3 regions of the Alteromonas sp. 5NW40-0090 genome follow, and region 1 is predicted to be linked to each of the others. Evidence: predicted binding sites of a transcription regulator. Region 1 holds the regulator's gene; each other region holds the start of a gene.
The links. The regulator LexA, encoded in region 1, represses DNA repair genes until DNA is damaged. The targets are predictions, from matches to a motif close to TACTGTATNNNNATACAGTA.

Region 2: recN (DNA repair protein RecN) is a predicted target of LexA. The motif match lies at 6,254-6,273, and genes of this name have one in related genera.
Region 3: dinB (DNA polymerase IV) is a predicted target of LexA. The motif match lies at 1,498-1,517, and genes of this name have one in related genera.

The regions. Positions count from the first base shown of each region.
Region 1 covers NZ_BAAJLT010000002.1:110,130-117,954, reverse strand. The annotation lists gene AC27KT_RS02585 (cytochrome c oxidase assembly protein) at 1-486, opposite strand, end outside; gene ctaD (cytochrome c oxidase subunit I) at 634-2,277, opposite strand; gene coxB (cytochrome c oxidase subunit II) at 2,288-3,451, opposite strand; gene lexA (transcriptional repressor LexA) at 4,033-4,659, opposite strand; gene AC27KT_RS02565 (hypothetical protein) at 4,772-7,825, opposite strand, start outside.
Region 2 covers NZ_BAAJLT010000018.1:47,986-55,810, forward strand. The annotation lists gene AC27KT_RS19300 (3-hydroxybutyrate dehydrogenase) at 1-428, shown strand, start outside; gene AC27KT_RS19305 (iron-containing alcohol dehydrogenase) at 531-1,718, opposite strand; gene AC27KT_RS19310 (fatty acid cis/trans isomerase) at 1,936-4,278, shown strand; gene nadK (NAD(+) kinase) at 4,369-5,244, shown strand; gene dps (DNA starvation/stationary phase protection protein Dps) at 5,504-6,013, shown strand; gene recN (DNA repair protein RecN) at 6,314-7,825, shown strand, end outside.
Region 3 covers NZ_BAAJLT010000011.1:77,368-85,192, forward strand. The annotation lists gene AC27KT_RS14540 (hypothetical protein) at 1-352, shown strand, start outside; gene dinB (DNA polymerase IV) at 391-1,485, opposite strand; gene AC27KT_RS14550 (sigma-54 interaction domain-containing protein) at 1,648-3,153, shown strand; gene AC27KT_RS14555 (type I restriction endonuclease subunit R) at 3,226-6,612, shown strand; gene AC27KT_RS14560 (hypothetical protein) at 6,623-6,919, shown strand; gene AC27KT_RS14565 (class I SAM-dependent DNA methyltransferase) at 6,974-7,825, shown strand, end outside.

The sequences.
Region 1 (7,825 bases):
AAACGTGATTTCTTCAGGTAACTGAGGGTCTACATAAAACTGCATGGGCATATAGGCTTCACTACCCGCTTCTAATGGCTGCTGATTGAAGCAGAAGCATTCAGTCTTGTTCAGGTAGAGTGCTGCCGTTCCGGGGGATACAGAGGGAATGGCCTGAGCTACGATATTGCTTGATGCAGGGTTTCTCACATAAAACGACACCGTGTTAAGTTCGCCAGGGTGTACTTTCACGCGCTTAGTTTCAGCACGAAACTCCCAGGGCATACCGGTATTTGTGCGAGTAATAAACTCGACGGTCACTTCTCGCGACTCATCAATCTCAACCGATTGATAAACCGCGGCCGTGCCTTCGGTTTTTCCGTTAATTCCTGTAACGTCGCAAAATACGTCGTACAAGGGAACAAGGGCAAAGCCGAAGCCAAACATGCCAATGACAATAGCAACAAGTTTGATAACCATCTTGTTATTTGCACTTTGCTGTGACATCACGTGACCTCCGGGTAAATCTAAAGGTGAAGGTTGATAAACGCTTGTTTAACCGCTTATCTCCCTCACCACCTGCAATGTGTGAATGTCATTCCCGTCAGCTTTTGCCGATTGAAAGGAATGACCAATTCACAACTCCACCTACCGTTACTTAACGACAGGTGGTGTTTCAAACGTGTGATAAGGAGCGGGTGATGGAATTTCCCATTCCAATCCTTCTGCGCCGTCCCAAACTTGCGCCGATACCGGCTCACCTTGCTTTTTGCACGCTTTTATAAGCAGAGCAAGAAAAATGAGCTGAGATAAACCGAATGCGAAACCACCCAAGCTTATCCATTTGTTAAAATCAGCGAACTGTAATGCGTAGTCAGGAATACGACGCGGCATTCCAGCCAAACCAACAAAGTGCATAGGGAAGAACAGCACATTGACCGATACCAGTGAGCACCAGAAATGCCATTTAGCTAAGGTTGTGTCGTACATTTTGCCTGTCCATTTAGGCAACCAGTAATACACGGCTGCCATGATAGAAAAGACCGCGCCAGTTACCAGTACATAGTGGAAATGGGCTACGACGAAATATGTATCGTGATATTGGAAGTCTACAGGGGTGATCGCCAACATTAATCCTGACAACCCACCAATGGTAAACAGTACAATAAAGGCAATAGCAAACATCATAGGCATTTCAAAACTTAGAGAACCACGCCACATGGTCGCTACCCAGTTAAACACTTTTACCCCAGTTGGCACCGAGATAAGCATGGTGGCAAACATGAAAAACATTTCCATGTACACCGGCATGCCCGTAGTAAACATATGGTGGGCCCACACGACAAAAGAGAGCAGGGCAATAGACGCCGTGGCGTACACCATAGACGCGTAACCAAACAGCTGCTTTCTAGAAAAGGTAGGAACAATTTGCGAGATAATGCCAAAAGCGGGCAAGATCATTATGTAAACTTCAGGGTGCCCGAAGAACCAGAAAATATGCTGGAACATAACCGGGTCGCCGCCACCAGCAGCATCAAAAAAGCTGGTGCCAAAGAACTTATCCGTTAACACCATGGTAACCGCACCGGCGAGCACTGGCATTACCGCAATCAGCAAGAACGCTGTGATAAGCCACGTCCATACAAACAGCGGCATTTTCATCCAGGTCATGCCTGGCGCACGCATATTAAAGATGGTCACAATCACGTTAATCGCACCCATAATGGATGAAATACCCATGATGTGAACAGAGAACACAAACAATGCTGTCGAATCGCCACTGTAAGTCGTTGAAAGGGGTGCGTAGAAAGTCCAACCAAAAGCAGGGCCGCCACCTTCCATAAAGAGCGAACTCAGTAGAATGAGAAAGGCACCAGGTAAAATCCAGAAGCTCCAGTTATTCATGCGCGGTAACGCCATGTCAGGGGCGCCAATCATCATTGGAATAAGCCAGTTTGCGAGCCCAGTAAAGGCAGGCATTACTGCACCAAATACCATGATAAGTCCGTGTACCGTGGTCATTTGGTTAAAGAAGTTTGGTTCTACAATTTGCAGACCAGGTTGGAATAGTTCAGCGCGGATCACCATGGCCATCGCACCACCAACTAAAAACATGATAAAGGCAAACCACAGGTAAAGTGTGCCTATGTCTTTATGGTTAGTAGTAAACAACCAGCGCGTTATCCCTTTAGGAATATGGTCGTGGTGTTCATGATCATCATGTAGGTGATCGCCACGTGCGTGACCGCTATGAGGCGCAGAGGTATCAGGCGAAATAACTTCAGTTGCTTTGCTCATTTTTCTGCTCCTAGTTTCCGTTTGCCACTGCATTGACGTCTTTGGCCTGCACCATGTCGCCAGTGTTATTGCCCCAGGCATTGCGCTCATAAGTCACTACCGCTGCAATTTCTTTAAGGCTTAGCATTTTGCTAAACGCCTGCATAGCCGTACCCGACTTACCGTGAAGTACAATATCAATGTGACCTTGCTGATCTTCTAACGCCATTTTGCTGCCCTTTAATGCTGGGAACACGCCAGGTAAACCTTCACCATTTGGCATATGGCAAGCTGCGCAGGTGGTGTTGTAAACACGCTCGCCAACTTTCATTAACTCATCCATCGACATGTTCATAGAAAGTAGGCGTTGCTCTTCTTCTTTCGCTTTGCGAACAATTTCTTCTTGTTCGCCCATCCATTTATCAAATTCCGCAGGCTCTTTAGCAATCACCACAACCGGCATATAGCCGTGGTCTTTTCCACAAAGCTCTGCGCACTGTCCGCGATAAATACCAGGCTCATTCACCTTGGCCCAAGACTCGTTAATAAAACCGGGGTTGGCATCTTTTTTCACAGCAAAATCAGGAACCCACCAAGAGTGGATCACGTCGTCTGAAGTAATAAGAAAGCGTACTTTTTTTCCAGTAGGAATAACCAATGGGCGGTCAACTTCCAGCAGGTAGTTATCTGTTTTCTGAAATTTGTTTTCTATTTGCTCGCGCTGAGTGGCGAGTAAAGAATAAAACTCTACGTCGCTATCCATGTACTTGTAATGCCATTTCCATTGAGAGCCTGTTACTAACACCGTCATGTCAGGCTCAGACGTGTCTTCCATAGCAATTAGGGTATTCGCTGCGGGTACCGCCATGAAAATAAGAATAAGGAAAGGAATAACGGTCCAAGCAATTTCAACCTTCACGTTCTCATGAAAATTTGCTGGCTTCGCGCCACGGGACTTTCTGTGCAGATACATCGAGGCAAACATAACCCCAAACACTACAACAGCAATGCCAACGCATATAAAAAACATCAGCATGTGGAGGTCGTAAACCTGACCACTGATGTCGGTGGCACCGCGTCTTAAATTAAGTGAAGAAGCCTCTTCACTGACTTCTTGGGCAAGAAGCAAAGGAGAAAAAAGCAAAAACGGTATTGTTGAACACCATTTTGCGAAAACGGTCGTTAGTTGTTTCACTCAGCACCTCCGTAATAGCAAGACCAAAAACGCTGATTATTTTGCGCGATGCCCTACCAAATGGTTTGCGAACGATTGACCCATCACCTCAACTTGTAAAACAAATTTAGAGTCATTGTTATTATTTTGTTAATCTCTGTCTAAGAATTGCGCAATAATGCCGTGCCGTCTAGTCTTTTCTGTTAAAAATTTAACGAAGCGTTCAATTTTTAATCATTTGCCGTGGCAGCCTTACGTTACATATTGGATGGAAAAAGAAATGAGCATGTACTAAGCGAGGATGAAATCAAACGCACATTTTGAACAACCCAAAGGTTCTATGAGCAATCATTTGACCATAAAATCAACAACTAATAGGTTGTAAATATTTATTTTCAAACAGACTTTAAAATAATGAATGCATATTCAGTAGTTCATTCACGGGCAAAATACGCTTAATACGTTTTCTGACAGTTTTGGTTGGGTTCATTTTTTAAAAGCGTGCTTGTACACCCTAACTCCAGAAAACTGGTAGAAATAAAGCAATAAAAGGCATAAAAAAAGCGGCTAGTGCGCCGCTTTTCGTTGAAGGTGTTAAAACCTTACATCCAGTCCGCGTTTCTTATAACGCCTACTGCGATCCCCTCAATAGCAAAAGGTTCGTTGGCTAGGTCTACTCGAATAGGTGCAAATTCTTCGTTTTCGGCATGAAGTAATACTTCACGACCACGTTTCTCTAAACGCTTTACCGTAACGTCTTCGTCTACACGTGCCACAACGACTTGGCCATTGTGAACATCGGTGGTGCGATGCACAGCAAGGAGGTCACCATCTAGAATACCTATGTCTTTCATACTCATGCCGTTAACACGCAGTAAAAAGTCTGCTTGAGGTTGAAACAGTGCAGGGTCTACCTTGTAGTGTGATTCTACATGCTCTTGCGCCAAAATTGGCTCACCCGCCGCCACACGTCCAATGAGAGGTAGGCCTTCTTCTTCAGGTACGTCATTTTCGAGGGGAATATTGAGTTTGATACCCCGAGAGGTACCCGGCAGAATTTCTATCACGCCTTTACGCGCCAAGGCTTTCAAATGTTCTTCTGCAGCGTTGGCAGAACGAAAACCAAGTTGACGAGCGATTTCCGCACGCGTGGGCGGCATCCCCGTTTCTTGCATGGTGGTTTTGATAAGTTCTAAAACTTCTGTTTGTCGAGCTGTGAGTGGGCGCATAAAAGACCTGTCTGTTCATACAGTTCCTGTAAGTATATACACCTAAAACTAAATAACAAGCACTTGCCGCGTCTTTTGCCATAAGCAATAGATAGCGACAAGTGTCTTACCTTTATTTCACAAGAAGGGCCATGTTCGGATTACCTATTTGAAGCTCTACTTCACCGGCATTGTTCTCTCGGGTATGCATACCATCGACATGATTAATGCCAATGGAAGGGCTACGCCAAATAACATGTCCTTTGTTATCTATTTCAGTGACTCGGTAAGCAACGTTGTCATAATAACCATACGATGAGTCATATTCTTCAGCTTGGTAAATGCCAAGTATTGATTGATTAGACGATGTCGTCGGAATAACGGCTATATTTTGAAGATTGAATGTAGGCGTTATGGCGTCCTTAAGTACCAAGGCGTCATTTGTTACGTCATAAATATTTATTCTATTGTAGTTTCTATCTAAGCATGCGAACTCAGAGGCGTCGTCGCCATCGGCATTAATTCTTATCAATTGACTACAAGAAACATCTAGTTCATTAAGTCCGACAAACTCGCCATCTCGCATTGTATAGAGCTTTAATGATTCATAGCCACTAACAGCAAAGAAGTGTTCACCATTATTGGTGAGCTCAGCGACAGCATCAATTGAAAACTCGTTGATGACAGAATCGATGAGGACTTGGTTTTCAATATCGAATGCTTTGAGTCGATTGTTTTCGACAATGACCGCATCAACAAAATTATCGTCATTAACGTCTACAGCTTCGATGAGTGAGACTTGGCTGTTTTGATTTTGGCTCAGCGACCACTGAATTGAGTTATCTGACAACTTAACTACGTTGAATGATGTATTGCTATTCAAAGCTCCTGTGAATAATTCACCCACGCCATCATTGTTATAGTCAGTAACAACGGGGCTGCTGTAGTCAAAAACATCGTCGCCGAGTTCGTCGCTAATGGTAACCTCATTATCCTTGTTAACTGACAGCACTTGAATTGATGTGTAGTAGTTAGTTGTCTCACTAACAAAGACAGCTCTTTCATCATTATCACCAAAAGGGGCCCAGCCGGCAGCAAAGTAATTAGAAGATTGTGCTTCAGTTCGTATATCTGATAAGACGTAGTCGCCCTCAGCATCTTGCTGTGCAACCTGAATTTCGCTGTCGCCGGTCCAGATAATTTCGTTTCGGCTATCGTTATTCAGGTCGCCGATTAAAAGCGACATACCGCTATACGTATCATGAATAACGCTCCATTGTTCCGAAATTTGACCACCTTCAAGCGTGAAAGCTTTCACCTCTCCCCACTGGCACTCAGAAATTACAAGCATTCCCTCATTTGAATGGTTATCTTTGCTATAGCTCAAATCGCAGATATCGTTATGCTCAGCTGTCGCCAAGTTACTTTTCGATACCGCTGAGTAGACTGAAATATTCTCCCAACGGTCGGCACCAATGATTTCATCGACACCGTCGTTATTCATGTCACCGACCGCGACGTAAGCGTCGCTAAACCCATTGCCAAAAAGCCATTGATTTGTGCCGCTATTAATATCGAAGACGTAACCATTGTTAGTCACCAACTCGATAGACGCGTCGTCATCTACATTACCAAAAGAAAGGGTTGATACACCATCGACATCGAACTGCTGTAACTTCTCACCAGTTGTTACATTATGAATGGAGATAGAAGTCGCATCGTAATAATGATCGCCGTGGAGGTATGCAATTTCTTCAATACCGTCGCTATCAATATCGTAGAACCATCCTGACGTAATTTTATCCTCTGCTACAAATACAGTTTCCGCGTTGTCGTTACGATCTTTTATAACTGACAAGCCTTGTTCAGTAAGGATATAGATTTCATCATTGCTATCACCGTCAGCATCCTGTGTATAAACGCCTTTAATTTCTCCTCTTGTAGGCAACTTGTAAGGGTACACATAGGTATTTTCTAGTTTATTTCCGTTTAACGAGAAGGCGCCCACATTTCGATGATTGACCGATATGAGTTCATTCACACCATTGGTTGAGGCAATCGCAAAACCTCTATTGTAAATCGGTGTTATTGAAGTTGTGCGGGCAAACGCCGGTGCTTTATCTGCATAAGCAGTTATTTCGACGGTTTGCAGGCTCTCATCGCCATCCAGACTCGCAAAGCTAAAGATATATGTTTGCGCATTGAACAGTTGACTGTCGGGCACCTGCCACGTTAGTAAGCCGTTGTCGTTTAAGGTAACTCCTGTAGGTGCAGCGACAAGCTGGCCTGCAACATCACTATTAATTTGATCAGGGTCAGTCATGCTTACCGTGAACTCGACGTAACCACCAGCAGTAACCGATTCAGGCATATTGGAGACGACAAGTGTCATTGGAGAGTCACTGATAGTGATAAAAACGGGTTGAGATTCAACGATATTAACACCGTCGGACACTACCATAGTTACTTTCAGTTCATCGCCGAATACCGCGTTATAAGCAGGCAGTGTACTGCCGCTAACCCCCTCTATAACAACGTTATTAATGTACCAGCGGTAAGATACTGACAAGTCAGATTCAGGCGTATCAGAGTCGTAATAATACCCCTCATCAACGGTTATATCGTCAGACGTGTAAACAGGGTCATAAGCATAATAATAGGGTTCACCAGCAACGGGAGGCGCTGAAATAGTTTCTATATCGGATAGAACGATGTTCGCGGTATTGCTGCTTGCAAATGTCTCGATACTGCTGAAAAACACGCCAACATCATAGGTGTCATCCCCGTTCGTATCTTCACCATAGCGAACCGCACCTTGCATAATATCAATGCCTGCGGTTCTATTGCCTTTAACTACAAGAGAACCTTGGTAAGCATAAGGTAGTCCTCCTTCCTCAGAGAAGTAAGAGAAATCAAGCTTACCTTTTGAGCCAATATGCATTGTCCCCTCGAACTCAGAGGAATACCTCAACCCATTAAAGCCATCGAAAGCAGTTCCATTTATTTTATAGGCTTCACCGTTAAAGGTCGCGGCCATGTACTGAATGAGTTCTTCGTTGTAGTAACCCGTGCGTGGGTCGTAACTTATTTCAGCTTTCATTAACCCTTTTAGCGTTGCACGTTGACTCCCTCTCCCTATCGAAAGACTCGTAAAATAGGACGTTGCCTCAAAATTGTCGTCATCTGA
Region 2 (7,825 bases), on a different contig from region 1:
CTCTGTTAACCCAAGCTTTTTTGCCAGCCATGCGCAAGCAAAATTATGGGCGCATTATCAATGTAGGCTCTATTCACTCGTTGGTAGCTTCGCCCTATAAGTCTGCTTATGTAGCGGCGAAGCATGGGCTGTTAGGGTTCGCCAAAACTATCGCACTTGAAACGGGGGATTGCGATGTAACTATCAATACCCTTTGCCCTGCCTATGTGAAAACACCATTGGTGGAAAAACAAATTGCAGCCCAGGCAAAAGAAAATAACCTTACCGAGGAAGAGGTAATAACAAAAATAATGCTAGAGCCCATGCCTAAAAAGCAATTTGTTAGCGTTGAAGAGCTTGCCGATACCGCAAGCTTCTTAATGTCACCCAGTGCCCGCAATATAACTGGGCAAACCATGGTGCTTGATGGCGGCTGGACGGCTAGATAACCCGTAAGCGATTCAACGCTTAGTTTTTTAAAGAATATTTCTTTTCACATAAAAAAGACTGCAATAAGCAGTCTTTTTTCGTCTAATGTTTTCGCAAAAGCGTTATTCCCAAAGAGATACGTAGATGGCAACCATTTCTTCAATGGTGGGGACGCGTGGATTGTTGCCGGGAGAACCTGATGCCAAAGCTTGTTCTGCCATTGTTGACGTCGCTGCAAAAAATGCCTCTTTATCAATACCGAAGTCGGCAGGCGTAGGTACCTGTAAATCTGCATTAAGCGCTTTTAGTTCGTTGATAAGTTTTTGATTCGCCACCTCATCTGAGTCACTTTGGATAGCAACACCCATAGCGCGAGCGCATTGTGCATAACGCACAGAGGCACTTGGAATAGAAAAGGCGGTAACCGCGGGCAGCAACATGGCATTCGACAGTCCGTGAGGCACATGGAACGCTGCACCGATAGGGCGGCTCATTCCGTGAACAAGGGCCACTGAAGCGTTTGAAAAAGCAATGCCCGCGAGCGTTGAGCCCAGCATCATTGATTCTCTCGCCGTTTCATTTGTTGGGTCGGCAAATACAGTGCGTAGATTAGGCGCAATTAACGCCATGGCTGACAACGCCTGTGCATCACTGTAAAGATTGGCTTTGCGGCTAACAAACGCTTCAATAGCGTGAGTAAGCGCATCAATGCCTGTATCGGCTGTCACGCGGGCAGGCAAACTTTGCGTTAATGAATAATCGACCAAGGCTGCCGTTGGCATAAACCCTAAACCAACACACAACATTTTTTCTGTGGTCTCTTCGTCGGTGATAATGGTAAATCGCGTTGCTTCTGAGCCCGTTCCCGCTGTTGTGGGAATAGCAATGATCGGCAGCCCCGCTTCATCTACAACCCGCGGGAATTTGTAGTCTCGCATTTCGCCGCCGTACTTACCCAAAATAGCGATGGCTTTTGCGCTATCGATGGGGCTTCCACCACCTAAAGCAATGATGCTGTCATAAGCGTGGGTTTTGAACGCATCCACACCGCAATAAATAGATCTCACCGTGGGCTCTGGCACCGTATCTGAAAATACATCGGCGTGTATTCCCGCCTCTTCTAGCACTTTCACTATGGCAGCACTATATCCCAACTCAACCATAACCTTATCGGTAACCAATAAAGGTTTATGGCAGTTGAGTCCTTTTAACGTTTCAGCAACCCGCTGACTCGCCCCTTTCCCTATGTGCATCACTCTTGGCAGAATAATTTGATGAGACATGTTTCCCTCGCTGCGAATTCTTTTCATCAGCATACCTAGTACAACGCCCAAAGCAATGACAATGTAAAAATAATGTTATCGCCCCACTTTCTCTTCAGCTTTTCTCCAAATGCATACAAGTGTGTGGTTGTTTCCATTGCCAAGCGTTAATGGTTAATGGTTAATTATTAACATCACCGTACGTGAAATGAGTGATAGACTGATTGGAACTTTTCTGTGGAATACGATTATGAAGAAACTCGGTATGATTTCGTTGCTTATAGCAATTATCGCTATAGTGATATGGCAATGGCCGAAAACTGACGCTCCTTTACTTTCATCAAACAACGTCATGCCCGCCATGGAGAATTTGCCCGACAATTTCTTTGATACTCAAGTAAACCCAGTATTAACGCAGCGCTGTGTTGTCTGCCACGCCTGTTACGATGCGCCATGCCAACTAAAGATGTCATCTCCTGAAGGTATAGCCAGAGGTGCTAACAAAGAAAAAGTCTATGAAGGCACACGACTCACCGCTGCCCAACCCAATAGAATGTTTCTCGACGCCCACAACGTAGACGCATGGCGAGAGCGTGGCTTTTTCGACGTGCTAGAATCGAAAGAAAAACCTAACACTTCGCCGACCCAATCTTCGGTGCTAGCGCAAATGCTTTTGCTAAAAAAACAGCACCCTTTGCCCAACACCGCTCATTTGGGTGACGGTTTCGATGTAAGCTTGAACCGACAAAACCAGTGTCCAACCATAGATGAAATGGGGGAATATATAGCTGGTGAGCCTCTAGGAGGCATGCCCTACGCCCTGCCAGCCCTATCTGACGCTGAGCACACTACACTCATTCAATGGTTAAACCATGGTGCGCCGTTACCGTCGCCCAAAGCGCTCTCTCAAGAACTGAATGAAAAAGTATCTGACTTAGAAGCGTGGCTAAATGGCGATAGCAACAAGATGCAGCTTTCCGCACGTTATATTTACGAACACTTGTTTACGTCTCACCTCTACTTCGAAGACATTTCAGAACAAGGAAAACCCCCTCAGTTTTTTGACCTAGTACGCTCGCGTACACCACCAGGACAAACGTTAGATATCATAGCCACTCGCAGACCCTTCGACGATCCAGAGGTCGAGCGCGTTTATTATCGCCTTCAGCCAGTGCATTCGACTATTGTGAGTAAAACACATCAAGCGTACGCTATTAACGAAGCACTAATGGATAAGTGGCAATCGTGGTTTATCGATGCAGAGTTTTCTGTAGAAGCATTGCCTTCATACAAACCTGAAGTGGCAGCCAATCCACTAACTGCTTTTACTTTATTGCCAGTAGAAAGCCGTTATCGATTTATGCTTGAACGCGCTCAAAACACCATTATGGGTTATATCAAAGGTCCCGTGTGCAGAGGCCAAGTCGCGCTTAACGTCATTAACGATCGATTCTGGGTGTTCTTTGTCGACCCAGACATTGCAGCCTCTGAAAAAGTGAATGCTTTTTACGCTTCTCAAAAAGAAAACCTTCACCTTCCCGCTGAAAAAGATAGCTCAGCCCTTGCAGTAAATTGGGTTAAATACGCAAAGCGCCAGGGCGAATATATGCGTGCCAGAACCACCTTTCTAAATAATGAGTTTGAAGACGGGGCTCACCTGAATTTGTCGAGCATTTGGGATGGCGACGGCGATAATACCAATGCCAGCTTGACGGTATTTCGTCATTTCGATAACGCCACTGTAGCAAAAGGAATGATTGGTAAGCCGACCAAAACTGCATGGATTATTGACTATGCCTTGTTGGAGCGAATTCACTACTTACTTGTGGCTGGTTTCGACGTCTATGGTAACTATGGGCATCAACTGATGACTCGTTTGTATATGGACTTCTTACGTATGGAAGGTGAGTCGAACTTCCTCAATCTACTTCCCCCAGCCTCTCGCCATGAGCTTCTTAACGCCTGGTATCAAAACGCCAGCCCTGAACTAACCGATTATTTGGAAGGTGATATCAACAGTTTCGAACAGCCTTCTGGCATAGCGTTCGAAACAGATAATCCTCAACAAGAACTCTATCAATTGTTGTCACAATACTTGGCCAAGGTTCAACCGTACGCCTCGAACTACAATAAACGTCTGCTATCACCAGAACAGTTCGAAGTACTAAAGCACTTGGATTCACTACCAGCTCAACAAGCGACCTTGATGCCTGAAACTACCATGATTGTGATCCAAGACGACAAAAACTCAGACAACATTGATGTATTCACTGCCCTTAGAAATAGCGCGCATTACAATGTAAATAGCCTATTTGAAGAAGAGGAAAACCGGGAGCCTTCTAAAGATTCAATCACGCTAGTTCATGGTTTGTTGGGCAGTTACCCTGACGCATTCTGGTATATCAATGCCTCAGAAATAACGTCTTCGATTGAGAAGCTTAAATCCATTAAAAGCGAAGCCGATTACAAAGCCCTGCTCGACGATGTTGGCATGCGCCGGACCAACCCTAACTTTTGGGCGTTTAGTGATAAATTAATGCAATGGTCTAGCGAGCGCTATCCTATTGAAGGCGGTCTTCTCGACTATAATCGGTTAGAAGATCGCTAAACCTTGCGCTGTGTGCCGTTTTACGCTTTTCTTTTGCAAAAAACCTGTGCTAATGTCCAACCATTGGAAATGAAAGGACATTAGCATTCCATGCCCTATCAAACCGTTGCTTTAATTGGAAAACCTCAGCACGCTGCAACCCACGACAGCCTGAACATTCTTGCCGAATATTTATTGGCAAAAGGCTGTAAATTATTGGTTGAGGAAAGTATTGCTGAAGAGCTTGAAACTGAAAACTTCAAAAGCTGTAACCTTGTCACTATTGGCAAAGAGGCTGACCTTGCCGTTGTGGTTGGCGGTGACGGCAGCATGCTTGGTGCAGCACGTGTGCTCGCTCGCTTTGACATTCACGTTGTCGGTGTAAACCGCGGAAATCTCGGCTTTTTAACTGATATCCACCCCGATGATATTGTTCAACAACTTGACCTTATCTTTAACGGTGAATGCGTAGTAGAAGAGCGCTTCTTACTTGAAGTAGAAGTTTATCGACACGAAAAGCTTAAAAGTAACAACTCTGCTGTAAACGAAGTGGTGCTTCACCACGGAAAAGTTGCCCATATGATGGAATTTGAAATTTACATCGATGAGCAATTTGTATTCAGTCAGCGCAGCGACGGATTAATAGTAGCCACTCCTACAGGTTCAACGGCTTACTCTTTATCAGCGGGCGGCCCTATTATAATGCCTAAGCTAGATGCGCTAACTTTAGTACCCATGTTTCCTCACACACTGAGCAGCCGGCCAATCGTTGTTGATGCTGACAGTCAGGTATCGATGAAAGTATCAAAGGTTAACAGTGACTCGCTACAAGTGAGTTGCGATAGCCATATTGTCCTGCCGGTGCTACCTGGCGATGAAATTCGAATAAATAAAAGCGTAGACAAACTCCATCTTGTTCATCCTAAGGGCTACAGCTACTTCAATGTACTTCGTAAAAAATTAGGTTGGGGTAGTAAGCTTTACTAACCTCCCTGCTCCATTTAGTTGATTCCATGTGCATTTATTACATAAGCCTGTAGCATTTTCTTGATTGCTACAGGCTTGAAAAATAAAGATATTTTAATCTTCTCTAATTTCCTTAACGAAAACCAAGACTTATAGAAATATAAGTTTTCGGCATACCTGTTGCACCTATTACAACAAGCCGTCAGCACAAGGTCTTTGTTATTTGGCCTAAATGATGTTTCGCATCCCGCTGACTTATTTGCATTCAATAGGAGATATCATGAGTAACACCAATATCAAATTTACAGCCCCTGGAATGGATAACGATGCTGCTGCCAAAACAATCAAGGTATTGGATCAGCGATTGGTTGCACTATTAGATTTACAGTTAACGTTGAAGCACATTCATTGGAATGTAGTAGGACCAAATTTTATCGGTGTGCATGAAATGTTGGATCCGCAGGTAGATGCGGTACGCGAAATGACCGACACAATTGCAGAGCGAATTGCTACATTAGGTGGCGTACCGAAAGGTACACCAAAAGCCATTGTTGAAGGTCGCAGCTGGAACGATTATGAATTGGGTAAAGGTTTAGTACTTGACCACCTTAAGGCGCTAGATGCCGTATATGACGGTGTAAATGGTGACCATAGAAAAGCGTTAGAGCTTCTAGGTGAAATTGACCCAGTATCGGAAGATATGATCACCGGCCAACTTGCAGATTTAGAACAGTTCCAGTGGTTTGTGCGCGCGCACATTGAGTCTGGCAGCGGTGAGCTACAGCAATAGAATACGACCACTGTGTTTGCAGATTGTAATCCGAACTATCTGCAATAGATTAAAGTTATAATGTTAAGGAGAGCTTCGGCTCTCCTTTTTAAGTTATCCCTTCGCGGCGAACCCGAATTAGAGGTTATTCATAACCCATCTTTGAAATTTCCAACCTATGAATCTGATTTTAAAAACATTACTATCGACACCGGTTGTTTTTAAATAAATATTTTGCGACTTAACTTTACACAGCAAAAATACTGTATATATTATCAGTTACTGTATATATCATCATGTTCAACTTATTCGAGTGTGGTTATGTTAGCGCATCTGTCTATTTCTAATTTTGCTGTTGTAAAACAATTATCAGTTCAACTGGAAAACGGGTTGACTGCTATAACCGGTGAAACCGGTGCAGGTAAATCAATTGCTATTGATGCTTTAAGCTTGTGCTTAGGCGAGCGTGCCGACGCAAATGCGGTGCGAAAAGGTAGTGCAAAAGCAGAGATCATTGCTCACTTTTCTTTAACCGGCAATGTATTAGCTAAAGCCTTCCTCGATGAACATGAGCTCACCTCAGATGAAGATGAGAATAGCTGCTTTATTCGCAGAGTTATTTCAAAGGAAGGCCGTTCAAAAGCGTTTATCAACGGTATTCCCGCCTCACTTCAGCAGTTAAAAGGCTTAGGCCAATTTTTGTTGGCCATTCATGGTCAAAATACTCACCTACAGTTGCTGAAAGAAGACCATCAAAGGGAATTAGTTGATGGTTACGCTCAGCACGACGACTTATTAGTGCAAGTTAGAGAAACCTACTCTCTTTGGCGTGATAAGCAGCGCACGTTAAAGGCGCTTCAAGAACAAGCTCAGCAGCGCGAAGACAGAATTCAGCTGTTAACTTATCAGGTTCAAGAACTTGATGAATTCGCCATTGAAGAAGGTGAATTTGAAGAGTTAGAAATAGAACACAAGCGCCTGAGTAACGGGCAAAGTCTTTTAGAGCAAGCACAGACCAGCGTATACAATTTATATGAAAGCGATGAAGGCAACGCACTGTCAGTTATACAGAGCAGTATTGAACGTTTAGGCGAATTAGAGGCGCACGACGCTAGTTTAACGCCAATCATTGCAATGCTTAATGATGCAGCAATTCAAGTAGAAGAAGCAGCAGGAGAGCTACGTAGCTACTGCGATCACTTAGAGATCGATCCACTTCGCTTACAGCAAGTTGAGGCGCGCTATGCGAAGGCGATGGAACTTGCCCGTAAACATACCGTGATGCCAGAAGGACTTTATCAGCATCACCAAGAGCTTGCCGCCGAGTTCAATGCTTTATCGGAACAGGAAACACTGTTAGGTACGCTTGAAGGCGAAGTAGAAGAAGCACGAGCAACGTATTTAACCGCGACCAAAGCGCTTTCTGACAGCAGGCAACGTGCTGCAGGCAAGCTAAGCGAAGATATTGAAGTGCAAATTCGCCAAATGAATATGCCCCACGCAAAAGTGGATATTCAGATTCAATACGACGAACTTAAGAAGCCGGTGAGCACAGGTCTAGATATCGTAGAATTTAAAGTGTCTACTAACCCCGGTCAAGATGCAGACAAGTTAGAAAAAGTCGTATCAGGTGGTGAACTTTCTCGTATAGGACTGGCTATTCAGGTTATCGCGAGCGGACATCACGCAACACCTACCATGATATTCGATGAAGTCGATACGGGTATTAGCGGCCCAACAGCATCAATCGTCGGTGGGCTTTTACGCAAATTAGGTAAGCAATCGCAAGTAATGTGTGTAACTCACCTACCCCAAGTAGCGGCGCAGGCACAT
Region 3 (7,825 bases), on a different contig from region 1:
TAAAAGCGTCTACTCAATTAAGAAAAGTGATGTAGGTAGAGCTATTGAACAAAGCGCGAATAATATATTTTATGGGAGGGACAAAGATAGTGATGCGAAAAAAGGAATCAGAGAATATTTTGACATCATAAATGAATCGTTGTTCTCACTTTTCGAAAGAAAGCAGGACTCTTTAACTGACCCTCAGTCAAGAACAGGTATCAGAATAAAAAAGAAAGAACGGATTGTTGACGAGCTTCAACAGCTTCGAAAAGAAAACCAGACTTTGAAGCGCAAACATGTAAAAGAGACAGTTGATATGGCGATAGGAAGGTTACCGTTAGACTTACAACGGAAGTTTACAACAGGTTAATTCACTTGAATTGTATTCACGTTTTTATATCAAGTAGATTACCATTCAAATGAAATTTGCTCGTTATAATTTTTACTTGGCGATAAACCAATCTGAACTCCGAGAAGGCGAACTCGTTTGCCATTCCCCCTAGAAAAGGCTTCTCTAAGTAATTCAGATAAGATGGAACCATCGAGTTTGTCTGTTGCGAATTCTTTAGTGGTCTGATGAAAATCAGAAAACTTCACTTTGACTCCTACCTTTCCAATTGACCTACTTTCTAGGTGCTTCTCGGCTCTTCGTTCGAGTTCTGGTAGCAGTTTTTGAAGTAAAATTTCTTCTAGCGTTACTATATCAAAAATGTCTTCTGGGAACGTTCGCTCAACCCCTACAGACTTCCTTGTTCTGCTAGTCATTACGGGCCTATCATCCACTCCATTGCACCTTTCCCAAAGTAAATGACCAAGCTTTCCGTACCTAGAAACCAGATACTCTAAGTTTGATGCTTTAATATCCCGCCCATATACAAAGTTTTCAGCCTTAAGCTTTTCATTTGTCACTTTCCCAACACCAGGTATTTTTTTTAACTCCATATTATCAATGAATAGATCTACTTCGTTCGGTGCGATGACGTAAATTCCATTAGGTTTATTGATATCGGAAGCGACTTTCGCTAAAAATTTAATCGGAGCAACACCTGCTGAGGCTGTAAGATCCAATTCTTCAAAAATAGTGCGGCATATATCTCTTGCAATTAATGTGGCAGAACCTCCAAACAAATTACTTTGAGAAACATCTAGATAGGCCTCGTCAAGACTGAGGGGTTCAATTATGTCTGTATAACGCTCAAAAATTTCACGGATCTCCGCACTTACCGTTTTATAGACCTCCATTCTTCCTTGCACTAACACAAGATCAGGGCATTTTTTAAGAGCCATGCTGGTTGGCATAGCACTTCTGACTCCAAATTGCCTAGCAATATAATTACAGGTAGAAAGAACTCCTCTAGATGTTCGGCTGCCTCCAACTGCAACAGGTTTATCAATTAGTGTTGGGTTATCCCTGATTTCGACTGACACGTAAAACGCATCCATATCGACGTGAATAATTTTTCTTTGTTTCATTTTAAAGTGATTAAAATCATCGGAGTCCATATTGTATACATGTACTGTTTATTTATCCATGGTAATGGTGCTTGGCGGTGTTGGTAGATAACTTCTTTAGAGGCAATAGGTTGACGACTTAGACATTAGTAAAAAAAATTATTTTGTGTAAGATAAGTTATCTGTTGGAACGCATGGACGAACCTAAAGCTCGTGAATACACTTTATACATGGATAGGTAACACTGATATCAGGAATATGCAGCTAAACGAACATGCTGCTATTTCGACGATAGCACTGCAAAATCCCCAAGCATTCGACCGTATATTTATCTTTGCCAACGATTGGGAAAGTGATTGGCAACCCTATGAGAAGTGGTTAATAAAGAAACTCAGAGAGTCCGGTCGTCCATCCGACAATGTTTCAATATTTAAAGCTAATATAGCAGGCCCAACCGATTACCCTACAATAATAAGAGAAACAGAAAAGTGGGTTTCAAAGCTATCAGAAGAAAGTAAAGAGCTTTATATCAATATTACCTCCGGTACACCCGCAATGAGCGTAGCATCGGTACTAGTCGGTAAAGGTAAACACAACACGTATTTCATTCAGTCTAAACGTGATAACACCATCGAAAATGTTGATGTACCAGTCGATTTTGGTGAGACCTATGTTAAATCAGCTGCGAAAAGCATCGCAGATAAAGCTGTAAAAGCGCCTTCATCTCACAAACAGTTCGACAACATCACTGCTCAGTCACAGATAATGCAAAATCTAATCACAAAAGCTAAGCGAGTAGCTGAAACCGAGCTTGAGTTGCCAGCTTTAGTGTTGGGTGAGACGGGAACGGGTAAAGAAGTCATTGCAAATGCTATTCATGCGGCAAGTCCTAGAGCTGGCAAGCCACTCAAAACTGTTAACTGCGGAGCATTGCCAGAGTCTCTAGTAGATTCTATTTTGTTTGGGCATGTTAAAGGTGCTTTCACTGGCGCAAACGAAAAACACGAGGGTTTATTTGAACAAGCTAATGGCGGCACATTATTTCTTGATGAAGTAGGGGAGTTAACGCCGAGTGTTCAAGTAAAGCTGTTGCGAGCGTTACAGCAGGGCGAAATTACCAGAGTTGGTGACAAAAAAACGATAACAGTAGATGTAAGGATTATTGCCGCGACTCATAGGGATTTGCTGGAACTTGTTGAGCAAGGTGAATTCAGGGAAGACTTATTCTATCGCCTAGCAGTTGGTCTACTACATATTCCACCACTTAGAGAACGCCTTGAAGATATTGAGCCATTAGTCTTGGAATTAGTTGATGAACTCAACCAAGCAGCTAACAAATATCCAGGTTATAAAAGTAAGAATATTTCTGAAAAGGGAATAAAGTTTATCAAGTCACAGCTTTGGCACGGCAACATCCGAGAGTTATGGAACACAATTAATCGTGCTTTTCTGTGGTCAGACGCAGAAACAATAACCGACGTAGATATTCAAAAAGCTCTCATAATTCGTAATTCAACAACTGATGAGTCAGACGTGACTTTATCACTTGGTCAACGAGTAGATATAAACAACCTTGTTGAAAAATATAAGAAAAAGTATGTGAAAGCGGCAATGAAAGCTGCGGGTAATAACAAAACGAAAGCAGCAAAAATGATAGGCTTAAATAGCCAACAAGTGATCACTAAGTGGATAGAAACACTTGGAATTGAAATAGAGTAGTATGCCTACAGCGCTATTGAATAAAAACTTGGCACTCGACCTGCAATTTAAGGAATAGGGAAATCAATCGGAATGAAGCAATCGATGAATTTTGAGTTTTTACGAAATGACTGGCCTGAGCTAGCTGACTTTGGCGGTTACGCTGAAGAATACACCTATTCAGACCCTGTTGGCTCGCTTATTAAGCTGCGCTCATACAGTGAACATTTGGTTGGCTGGATTTATCGAACTCTTAAGTTACCTTGTTTACCCCGTGCAACATTTAACGAACAGTTAAAGGGGGAGGACTTTGTTCAGCTGTCATCGTCGGCAATTCTAGATAAGTTTCATTTACTTAAAAACTTAGGCAACAAAGCCGTTCACGATAACAAGGGCACCACAGCTGATGCATTGTTTGCGGTTAAGCAAGCTTACCATGTCGGTGCGTGGCTATATTGTGCGTTTCACAATGTACAAAGTGATGCTATTCCGGAATTCAAAGAAGTAGAAAAACCTGACGGCCAATTAAAGAAAAAGCTTGAGCAAAGCGAAGCATTGCATAAACAAGCAATGGCTGAGTTAGAAGAGCAGCGCAAAGCCTATCAAGAGCTACTTCAAAAGAATAAGCAGGCCACAGCCGTTGCCGATAAAGCTGCAATGCAATACTTTACGGATTTCAGCAAAGTCGCTTCTCAAACTTTAAACTTCGATGAAAGCGCTACACGAAAATATCTCATCGACTCAGAATTGAGGGAAGTGGGTTGGGATGTGTCTGATGATGGCACATCCACAGAGCAAGTTGGTCAAGAAATAGAAGTTCAATATCAACCAACAAAGACGTTCATAGGCTATGTTGATTATGTGCTATGGGATGACGACGGCAAGCCGCTTGCAGTAGTAGAAGCTAAGCGAACTTCAAAAGATGCTCGGCTAGGTAAAAAACAAGCAAAAGATTATGCAGATGCATTAGAAAAGCAGTATGGGCAACGCCCTGTTATGTTTTATACCAACGGGCACGACATATACATCTGGGATGACGTTCAAAAGTATCCACCCCGTAAAATTTATGGTTATTACTCTAAAAGCTCACTACAGCATTTGGTGAAGTTTCAGCGAGTCGAGAAACAGCCGTTATCTACGGTTGAAATAGATCACGGTATCGCTGGCCGACGCTATCAATTAGAAACAATCACACGTGTTCATGAAACGTTCGAACTAAAACGCCGGAAGGCATTAATCGTTCAAGCTACGGGGACTGGTAAAACTAGGGTTTCAATAGCATTAACTAAATCACTCCAAGAAGCAAAGTGGGCTAAACGAATTCTATTTTTATGTGACCGCAAAGAGTTGCGTAAACAAGCCAACAAAGCTTTTGTCGACTTCTTGCAAGCTAAGCCTTATGTAGTGGGTAAGAGTGAAAAGAAATATCGCGACAGTGCGCGTATTTTTATCGCTACTTACCCAGGCATGATGAGTATTTATGAAGAGTTCGACGTGGGTTATTTCGATCTAATTATCGCAGACGAATCACATCGTTCGGTATATAACGTGTTTGGTAATATCTTTAAATACTACGATTGTCTGCAAGTCGGTCTTACGGCTACGCCAGTAGAAATGGTATCTCGCTCTACCTGCCAGCTATTTGGTTGCGACTACAAAAGCCCAACGGCGAATTACCCACTGGAAAAAGCCATTGCAGAAGATCACTTAGTGCCATTCGATATCATGACAATGACGACTAAGTTTCTACGAGAAGGGATAAATCAGCGCTCATTAACGGATGAGCAAATCGCGGAACTAGAAGACAAGGGCGAAGATCCAAACGAGCTAGAGTTTAACGCTCAAGACATCGATAAAGCGGTTATGAACCTTGATACCAATCGTCAAATAATTCGAAACTTGATGGAAAATGGTATCAAAGATAAAGACGAACAGTTCATTGGCAAGTCGATTATCTTTGCTCGCCGTATCGACCACGCTCGTTTGCTCAAAGAATTGTTTGACGAAATGTATCCAGAGTTAAGTGATGGCTTCTGTGAGGTTATTCACTCTGACGAACCACGAGCAGAAGCCCTCATTGATCAATTCAAAGGGATAGAAGGCGAGCCAGAGAAAGATATCACTCTAGCGATATCGGTAGATATGTTAGATACGGGTATTGATGTGCCAGAAGTGGTCAATTTAGTGTTCGCAAAACCTGTTAAGTCAAAGGTTAAATTCTGGCAAATGATTGGACGTGGTACACGTTTATGCCCCGATCTATTTGGCAAGGGCAAAGACAAAACACGCTTCTTAATTTTTGACCACTGGAATAACTTTGACTATTTCGAATTCGATTATGAGGAAATAGAGCCAACTATTACCAAATCGTTAGCTCAGAAGCGTTTTGAGATGCGTATGCTGCTTGCCTCTACTGCACTCAACAAGTTTGAACGCGAGTCGTTCTTAGTAGTAGCTAAGTTGCTTAAACAAGATATCGATGCACTTGATAAACGCAATATCAATATTCGCGATAGCTGGCAAATTGTCGAGCAAATGTCAGATGAAAAGCTGCTGAATCAATACGCAAAACAAACGGTGCATTTGCTAGAAACAGAAATCGCACCGCTGATGCAGTGGTTAGACACCCGCAAACAGAGTAAAGCTATACGCTGGGACATTCTCATTGCGCAAACTCAGCAAACGTTGTTTGAAGCGCCAACTGAACTTGGCGAGCTAAAAGCTGAAATCTTCTCTGTAATTGACCGTTTACCAGTCAATATGAAACAAGTCCAAGATAAGGCTGAATACATTAAACTGTTGCTCAGCGATGAATATTGGCTTTTTCCAACCTTTGAAAAGCTGGAGCAATCTCGTTTAGCACTGCGTGATATCATGTGGCTTCTAGAAGGAGAGATTTTACCGCCTCCTGCACCAACAAAATTGCTCGATATTAAGGAAGATGCTGCTGAATATGAAATCAGTGCTCGCGCTTCCAAAATTGAATCTATTGATTACAAGATTTATTTGCAGAAGGTTGAAGAAGCATTAAAACCAATTTTTGATAGCCATCCGGTATTACAAAAGATTAGAAACGGCCAGGCTGTTTCCGAAAGCGAGGTTTTACAGTTAAACAGTATTATCCATACACGTCATGCTGATGTGGATATCGCAACGTTAAAATCGTTTTATCCAGAGTCGAGTAAGTCGCTTGATACATTACTTCGAAGCATTGTTGGTATGGATGCGAAATACATTGAAAAAAGTTTTACCGAGCACTTACAAAACCATCGTATGAACGCACAAGCACAGCGTATAATCGATATGTTAGTCGGTCATATCGCTCGCAGCGGCGGCATAAAAATGGCCGACTTAGACAAAGCGCCATACAACCGAATTTATGAAGGTGTATTAGGTAACAGTGAAAACGATGTGTTCGCTTTGCTAAAATCGCTCGAACTACCTGACCCTATCTCAACGATTGAAGGAAGAAGTGATTAAGGAAATGAAAATGACTGGTATAACAAAATCGCGAATGAGTATGCGACTTAAACTATTACACGAGTCAGGAGACCATCTGTATCCGGTTCGAATGAAAAATACTCAAACGGGCAAGGTTGCATTTCGCGTTAGCGAAAAAGGTAATAAACTCACCGATTGTATTGAAGTAGATTGTGAACAAACCATGTTGGATTACGTGGTAAAAAAAGGTTTTTCGGTAAGAGCAAAGACACTTCCTAACACCAAAAAGCGCGAAGGCTTATACGGCATTAATAAACGCTCCATCACATCTTACCAACTCACGTAATTTAATCAGCGAATTGAACAGTTATAGCCCGTGCCTTCATTTTGGCGCGGACATATGAAGTATAAAGAGAGCACTATGATCACAGGCGAATTAAAAAGCAGTGTAGACAAACTTTGGTCTGAATTTTGGACGGGAGGCATCGCAAACCCACTTACCGTTATCGAGCAGATTACTTTCCTAATGTATGCCCGTTTACTCGACTTACACGAGCAGCGCGATGAAAAACGTGCGCAGCTGCGAGGCACCAGTTTTAAGCGTCGCTTTAGCGAGGAACAGCAACATATTCGTTGGCATCGTTTCCATCACCAAGATGCAGATACCATGTTAAAAGTTGTGCGAGACGAAGTATTCCCGCATTTTAAAGACATTGCTGGTGAAGGTTCATTGTTTAGCGGCTTTATGAAAGACGCCCAATGCATGATCCAAAAGCCAACCTTGATGGTCTCGGCGGTTGAGATGATCAATAAACTGCCGTTAGAAGATAGTGATACCAAAGGGGATTTGTACGAATACCTCCTGAGCAAATTGACCACAGCAGGCATTAACGGTCAGTTTCGTACACCGCGCCATATCATTCGCGCTATGGTGGAAATGTTAGATCCAGAGGTAAATGACCGCATATGCGATCCTGCCTGTGGCACAGCTGGTTTTTTAAGCGTGGCTTATGAATACCTATTAGAGAAATACACCTCTCCTGAGGGCATTCATACCGAAACAGTTATCGATGAAAAAGGCCAAGAGCAGCAGGTAAAAATTTACAGTGGTGACCTGTTGCTAGAGCATCGTGACCATGTAGACACTGACATGTTCCACGGTTTTGACTTTGACTCCACCATGTTACGTATCGCTGCAATGAACTTAGTAATGCACGGTATTGCCGAGCCAGATATTCATTATCAAGACACT